3 regions of the Kitasatospora sp. NPDC089797 genome follow, and region 1 is predicted to be linked to each of the others. Evidence: riboswitches for the same ligand, from Rfam matches in the RefSeq annotation. Region 1 holds a riboswitch; each other region holds the start of a gene.

Region 1 (2,259 bases):
CTGGGCGTAGTCGGTGGACAGCAGGGTGATGGCGGCGGCCACCACGACCACACCGGCGTAGATGCCGTAGAAGCCCTTGGCGCCCTTGACCCCGCGGTGCAGCGAGTGCTTGATGCCGAAGACGTCGCCGATCGCGTACGCGGTGGAGAGCGAGACCGCGAAGGCGCCGATGATCGAGGCGTCCAGCAGGGCGATCGCGAACAGCACGCCGACCACGTGGCCGGCCTTGTCCTCCAGGCCCTTGGCGATGGCGCCCGCGTCGCTGAACTGGCCGAAGCCGTCGGTGCCCGCGAACGCGGCGGCGCAGAAGCCCATCATGGCGGCGGCGCCGATGATCACGATGGCGATGCCGATCCACAGGTCGGCCTTCTCGTACTTCATGAAGCGCGGGGTGATGCGCTTGTCGATGACGTACGACTGCTGGAAGAACAGCTGCCACGGGGCGACGGTGGTACCGACGATGGAGACGATCAGCAGCATCACGGTGGCGAGTTCGCCCGAGGCGCCCGGCATCTGCGGGACCACGAAGTCGTGGGCCATCTGCGAGGTCTTCGGGTGGACCATGAAGTAGATCGGCACCAGCAGCAGCGAGCCGACGCAGAGCGTGACGGCGACCCGTTCGAAGCGCCGGAAGGAGCCGGTGAAGGCCGAGGCGATGATGACCGCCGCCGCCAGGATCACCGAGGCGACCTTGGGCAGGCCCAGGTACCCGGCCGCGAGTGTCACGCCGATGAACTCGGTGACCAGAGTCAGGGCGTTCAGCAGGAACAGGTCGATGACGCTGAAGGCGCCCCAGAACTTGCCGAAGCGCTCCAGGATCAGCCGGGCGTGGCCGACGCCGGTGACGGCGCCCAGGCGCAGCACCATCTCCTGGTTGACGTACAGCACCGGGATCAGCAGGGCCAGCGTCCAGAGCAGCTGGGTGCCGTAGTTCTGGCCGGCCTGGCCGTAGGTGGAGAAGGCGCCCGCGTCGTTGTCGCCGACCATCACGATCAGGCCGGGGCCGACGATCGCCAGCAGGGTCTTGAGTCTCGCGCTCAACCCCTGGCGTGGTGCGTCGTCATCGAGCTTGATGGTGCCGAGCGCACCCTTGATGTCGCCCACGTGGGCGTCGTCCAGCACGGCCGAGCGCGGAGCGGGGATCTTCGAGTCGAGAGTGGAGTTGGTGGTCATGGCGTTCCTCCCGGTACCCCTGACAGGCGGGGCGGTTGGGGACGCGCGGCAGCAATTCCCCCTGCGTGCAGGCACGGCGCATCGGCGCGCGGCGCTGCCGGCCCGTGCGGACGGGCGCGGGCATGGCGAAGCCGCGTGCGGGTGCTGTGTGGTGACGCGCCGTCAGATCAACGCGCAGGGGAGGTTGTTACCGCGTGCCGGAGGTGTACGAGGACAGGCGGGGGTAGGGGCAACTGTGGCCCGGACTACTGCAATCCATGTCTCTCGCCTCCTCCCGGTCGACGCACCCCGTGGTGCGTGTCATCGACGCGGCAAGGAGTTCACCGGCGCGCGGAAAACGGCCACCGGTTCACCCCAACTCGTCAGAGCTTTGGCACTCCACGGCGTGTCCAACCCCTCGAGGTCGGAAGCCACTTCGGATCAACCCTTAGGTCGGGAAGATCTGTCCTAACCCTGGGCGTCTCTCGACGTCGTCGGATCAGTGGCCTGTGTCCGTGAAGAAGCCTCACCGAACGAGGTGCCTTCTTCAAACCTCCAGAAGCATAGCCCCGGCGAAGAGCACTACTTGCGTACTTGGTAGAACCTTTACCTTTCTCGGCGGCCGGCACCCGTCCGGGTGACGCGGGTTTGACCGGTTCGTGACCACGGAACGACTTCCCGCCGTACCGGCAGCGGCACGGCATCCGCCCGTGCCCGAACCCGAGGGGTGGCATGGCGACCGCAGGCTCCCAGGGGGCTCCCCGGCAGGCCAGGGCCCTGGCACTCGCCCGGAACCCCAAGCTCTGGCTCTTCCCGAGCATCCTGTCCGCGCTGGTGGCCGTCCTGCTCTCGCTGCTCTACCTCGGCGGCATCGTCAACCCGACCGGACACCTGCACCGGCTGCCGATCGCCCTGGTCAACGCGGACCAGGGCCCGCCGCCGCCCGGCCGGTCCGTCGACCTCGGCACCGAGCTGACCAGGGCGGTGCTCGCCGGTACCCCCGGTGACACGGTCGACTGGCGGCGGACCGACGAGGCCGGCGCCCGCGACCTCCTCGCGTCCGGCAAGGTCTACGGCGCGCTGCTCGTCCCGGCCGACTTCACGGCC
Region 2 (2,259 bases), on a different contig from region 1:
CGATCATCGCGGCGGCGCCGATGATCACGATGGCGATGCCGATCCACAGGTCGACCTTCTCGTACTTCATGAAACGCGGGGTGATGCGCTTGTCGATGACGTACGACTGCTGGAAGAACAGCTGCCACGGGGCGACGGTGGTGCCGACGATGGAGACGATGACCAGCATCACGGCCGCGAGCTGGCCGGAGCCGCCCGGCATCTGCGGGACGACGAAGTCGTGGGCCATCTGCGAGGTCTTCGGGTGGACCATGAAGTAGATCGGCACCAGCAGCAGCGAGCCGACGCAGAGCGTGACGGCGACCCGCTCGAAGCGCTGGAAGGAGCCGGTGAAGGCCGAGGCGATGATGATCGCCGCCGCCAGGATCACCGAGGCGACCTTGGGCAGGCCCAGGTAGCCGGCCGCGAGTGTCACGCCGATGAACTCGGTGACCAGGGTCAGGGCGTTCAGCAGGAACAGGTCGATGACGCTGAAGGCGCCCCAGAACTTGCCGAAGCGCTCCAGGATCAGCCGGGCGTGGCCGACGCCGGTGACGGCGCCCAGGCGCAGCACCATCTCCTGGTTGACGTACAGCACCGGGATCAGCAGGGCCAGCGTCCAGAGCAGCTGGGTGCCGTAGTTCTGGCCGGCCTGGCCGTAGGTGGAGAAGGCGCCCGCGTCGTTGTCACCGACCATCACGATCAGGCCGGGGCCGACGATCGCCAGCAGGGTCTTGATCCGGGCGGAGAGTCCGCTGCGGGGGGTGGAGTCGTCGAGCTTGATGGTGCCGAGGGCACCCTTGATGTCGCCCACGTGGGCGTCGTCGAGGACGGCGGAGCGGGCCGCGGCGGGAGCGGCGGGAACCTTCGGGTCCAGCATCACGTTGGTCATGGCGGGGCCTCCCTGCCCCCTTCCTGGAGGGGGCGACAGGGGGCACGCAGCAGCGATCCTCCCTGCGGGCGCACGTCGGCGCACACGACGTCCGCGCCGTACGGCGACGCTGAGCGGCGGCGGCCGTGCGGGCATGACGGTGCGTCAGGCGGCTTGCGTCGGGGCGCACTCGGGCGCACGACGAAGACCTGGGTGAACGCGCAGGGAAGGTTGTTACCGCGTGCCGGAGGTGTTCGAGAGCATGCGGGGGTAGGGGCTACTGTGGCCCGGACTATCACAGTCCATGTCTCTCGCCTCCTCCCGGTCGGGGGCGCACCGTCTGTGCGCCGCATCACGACACGGCAAGGAGCACACCGGCCGCGAGGGACCGGTCCACCCCAACTCGTCAGAGCTTTGGCACTCCACGGCGTGTCCAGCCGGATCGGCCGGAAGCCACTTGGGGTCAACCCTTAACTCGGGAAGACCTGTCCTGAACCTGGGCGTCTCTCGACGTCGTCGGGTCAGTGGCCTGTGTCCGTGAAGACGCCTCACCGAACGAGGTGCCTTTTCAAACCTCGAAAAGCATAGCCCCGGGGCGGTCGCTCCATGTCACCTTTTCGGCCGAACGTCGACACCTTTGTAGAACCTTGACCGAATCCCGGACGACTTGTGCATCCCCTCCCGGCATATATAGTTCACCGACATATGCAGCTGAACAGCTCACGAGGGGGAACTGTGTCCCACACCGATCCGAGCCGGCCCGCGCCCGTCCTGCAGCTGGCCGGGGTCTCCCGGGTGCACGGCCGCGGCGCCGCCGAGGTGCACGCCCTGCGCGGGGTCGACCTGACCGTCCACGCAGGCGAGTTCGTCGCCGTCATGGGGCCGTCCGGCTCCGGGAAGTCGACCCTGCTCACCCTGGCCGGCGGGCTGGACCTGCCCAGCGACGGCCAGGTCCTGGTCGAGGGCGTCGGCCTCGGCGGCCTCAGCCGCGGCAAGCTCGCCGACCTGCGGCGCCGCTCCGTCGGGTACGTCTTCCAGGACTACAACCTGATCCCCGCGCTCACCGCCGCCGAGAACATCGCCCTGCCGCGCGAACTCGACGGCGTCTCCGGCCGCACCGCCCGCCGCGAGGCGCTGGCCGCGCTGGAGGAACTGGGCATCGGCGAACTCGCCGACCGCTTCCCCGACGACATGTCCGGCGGCCAGCAGCAGCGCGTCGCCATCGCCCGCGCCCTGATCGGCGAACGGCGCCTCGTCCTCGCCGACGAACCGACCGGCGCCCTCGACTCCGCCACCGGCGACGCCGTGCTCGCCGTGCTGCGCGCCCGCTGCGACGCCGGCGCGGCCGCCATGATGGTCACCCACGAGGCCTCGCACGCCAGTTGGGCGGACCGGGTGGTCCACCTGCG
Region 3 (2,259 bases), on a different contig from region 1:
TCGCCGTCCCCGAACCGGGCCCGGACCGGGAACGCCCGGCCGCCGGCCTTGGCGATCAGCGCGACGGTCTCCGCCGCCGCGGCCTCGTTGTCGCCGTAGTGCACCGCGACCAGGGCCCCGTCGGCGGCGAGCCGCAGCGCGATCGCCCGCCCGATCCCACGGGACCCGCCCGTCACCAGTGCCGTCCTGCCGTCCAGTTCGCCCATGTCCGTGGTGCCTCCCCGCGCTGCCCCGGCCGCGTCCCGGCCGGGCCGGATCGTCACGGCCCGCTGCCGGACGACCTCTCATACATGCCCGGCGCCGACGGGCTGATGCCGCCGCCGCGGCTCCCGTCGGCCGGGGCCGGGATCGGGTGCCCGTACTCATGGGCCCGCCGGGCGGGCGGGTGCGTCCTGCGGACAGGGCCCTTCGTGGGCCGGCACCGGAAGGGGTATGATCGGGAGAGTTTCAAAGGCACCTCGTTCGGTGAGGCGTCTTCACGGACACAGGCCACTGACCCGACGACGTCGAGAGACGCCCAGGTTCAGGACAGATCTTCCCGACCTAAGGGTTGATCCCAAGTGGCTTCCCCGCCGGGGATCACGCCGTGGAGTGCCAAAGCTCTGACGAGTTGGGGTGAACCGGCGTCGCCGTCGCGGCGGGCCCGGTCCGCTCCTTGCCGTGTCGAGCGGCGCGATCACGCGCCCGACCGGGAGGAGGCGAGAGAGATGGACTCCAGTAGTAGTCCGGGCCACAGTCGGCCCCGCCATCGGCTTTCCGCCCTCATTCCCGGCGCGCGCTGACGCCGGTCGGTCCACTCGCGCGCGCCCTCCCCCCGGCCTCGGGCCGTCGGAGGTTCCACCATGACCCGCTTCGCCTTCCCCGCGTTCACGTCCGCGCGCACCGCCCACGACGGCGGCACCCCCGCGCGCGGCACCCGCCTGCTGCGCGGCTTCCGCCGGCCGACGCCGCACCTGCCGCCGCTCACCCTGCCCGCCGACGCGCCGATCGTCCGCGGCCTCCTCCAACTGACCCTCCAGGACGGCGTTCCGCGCCTCTACCTGCTCGACCACCGCGACTTCTCCGCCACCACCTCTCCCGACGTGGCCTACGACTCGCGGGTCCAGACCGCCTACCTGCTCGCCCTCCAGGGCCACGGCCCCGACCGGATCGCCGAGCACCTCGGCCTGCCCCTCGCCGCCGTCGGGCTCATCGCCCACCACGCCGCCCGCTGCGGCGCCCGGGGCCCGCGCAACACCGCCCCGCGCGCCTGCGCGCCGGGGCGGGGCCGCCTGTCGGCAGGGCGAACTCCCTGCTCCGGCCCGCCTGTTCGTCCGTCCGGCGGCAGTGGGGGCGGGGTGGCCGGCGTCGGCAGTCGAGCCGCCGACCGGTCGGGCGGCACCCGTGCGCGGCCGGTGTGCCGGGCCTGTCGGCCTGTCGCTCGCCGTCGGGCTCATCGCCCACCACACTGCCCGCGCGCCTGGGCGCCCGGGTGGTCCCGCCTGCCGGCAGGGTGAACTCCCGTCCTGCGCAGGCCCATCCGGTCGTGCAGGCGTCAGGACGGCGGATCGGCCGCCGTGTTCCGACCGGATCGTCGGGCGCCGCCCAGCTTGCGGCCCGCGCAACGCCGCCCCCGCGTGCGTGAGCGCCCAGGCGGTTCCGCCTGTCGGTGCGGCGAACTCCCTTCTCCCGCCGACCCGTTCCGGTGGTGGGGGCGGGTCGGCAGTAGGGCAGCCGATGGGGCGGGCATCTCGGCCTGCCCGTCGTCCACCGCACCGCCCCGGCAGGCGGCACTCCCGCGCGTCTGAGCGCCCGGGCGAACTCCCGTCCCGCGCCGGGCCCGTGCGGCCGTCACTCCGCGGCGGCGGTCGCGGCTCGGGCGCGGAGGGCGTCGACGGCGAGGCGGGCGGTGGTTCCGATGGCGGCGTCGGCGGCGGGCAGCGTGATGGTGGTGGCGGCGGCGCGGGTGAAGACGGCGAGGGCGTAGCGGCCGCCGTCGGGGTACTCGACGACGCCGACCTCGTGGCGCAGCGTGGGGAGGGTGCCGGTCTTGCCGTGGACGCGGACGTCGTCGAAGGGGAAGCCGGAGGCCAGGCGGTGCGGCCAGACCTGGAGGCCGAGGAGGCGGCGCAGGGCGGCGCCGTGGTCGCCGGGGCAGGCGTCGCCGTGCCAGACGGCGGCGAGCAGCGCGGTCATGTCGCGCGGGGTGCTGTGGTTGGTGAAGGCGGGGTCGAGGACCCTGAGGCGGGCGACGACGGCGGGGTCGACCGGGGAGTCCGG

The links. A riboswitch is a leader RNA that binds a small molecule or an ion and turns the genes downstream of it on or off. The one in region 1 is predicted to bind magnesium.
Region 2: it holds a riboswitch for magnesium, as region 1 does, so the genes downstream of both, AB0O91_RS14275 (NRAMP family divalent metal transporter) here and AB0O91_RS34655 (NRAMP family divalent metal transporter) in region 1, are expected to answer to the same signal.
Region 3: it holds a riboswitch for magnesium, as region 1 does, so the genes downstream of both, AB0O91_RS37585 (hypothetical protein) here and AB0O91_RS34655 (NRAMP family divalent metal transporter) in region 1, are expected to answer to the same signal.

Annotation. Positions count from the first base shown of each region.
Region 1 covers NZ_JBFBGS010000059.1:17,404-19,662, forward strand. The annotation lists gene AB0O91_RS34655 (NRAMP family divalent metal transporter) at 1-1,173, opposite strand, end outside; M-box (ykoK) riboswitch at 1,520-1,697, opposite strand; gene AB0O91_RS34660 (DUF3533 domain-containing protein) at 1,885-2,259, shown strand, end outside.
Region 2 covers NZ_JBFBGS010000015.1:98,033-100,291, reverse strand. The annotation lists gene AB0O91_RS14275 (NRAMP family divalent metal transporter) at 1-871, opposite strand, end outside; M-box (ykoK) riboswitch at 1,241-1,417, opposite strand; gene AB0O91_RS14270 (ABC transporter ATP-binding protein) at 1,586-2,259, shown strand, end outside.
Region 3 covers NZ_JBFBGS010000071.1:10,397-12,655, reverse strand. The annotation lists gene AB0O91_RS37590 (SDR family oxidoreductase) at 1-206, opposite strand, end outside; M-box (ykoK) riboswitch at 451-622, shown strand; gene AB0O91_RS37585 (hypothetical protein) at 843-1,496, shown strand; gene AB0O91_RS37580 (serine hydrolase) at 1,831-2,259, opposite strand, start outside.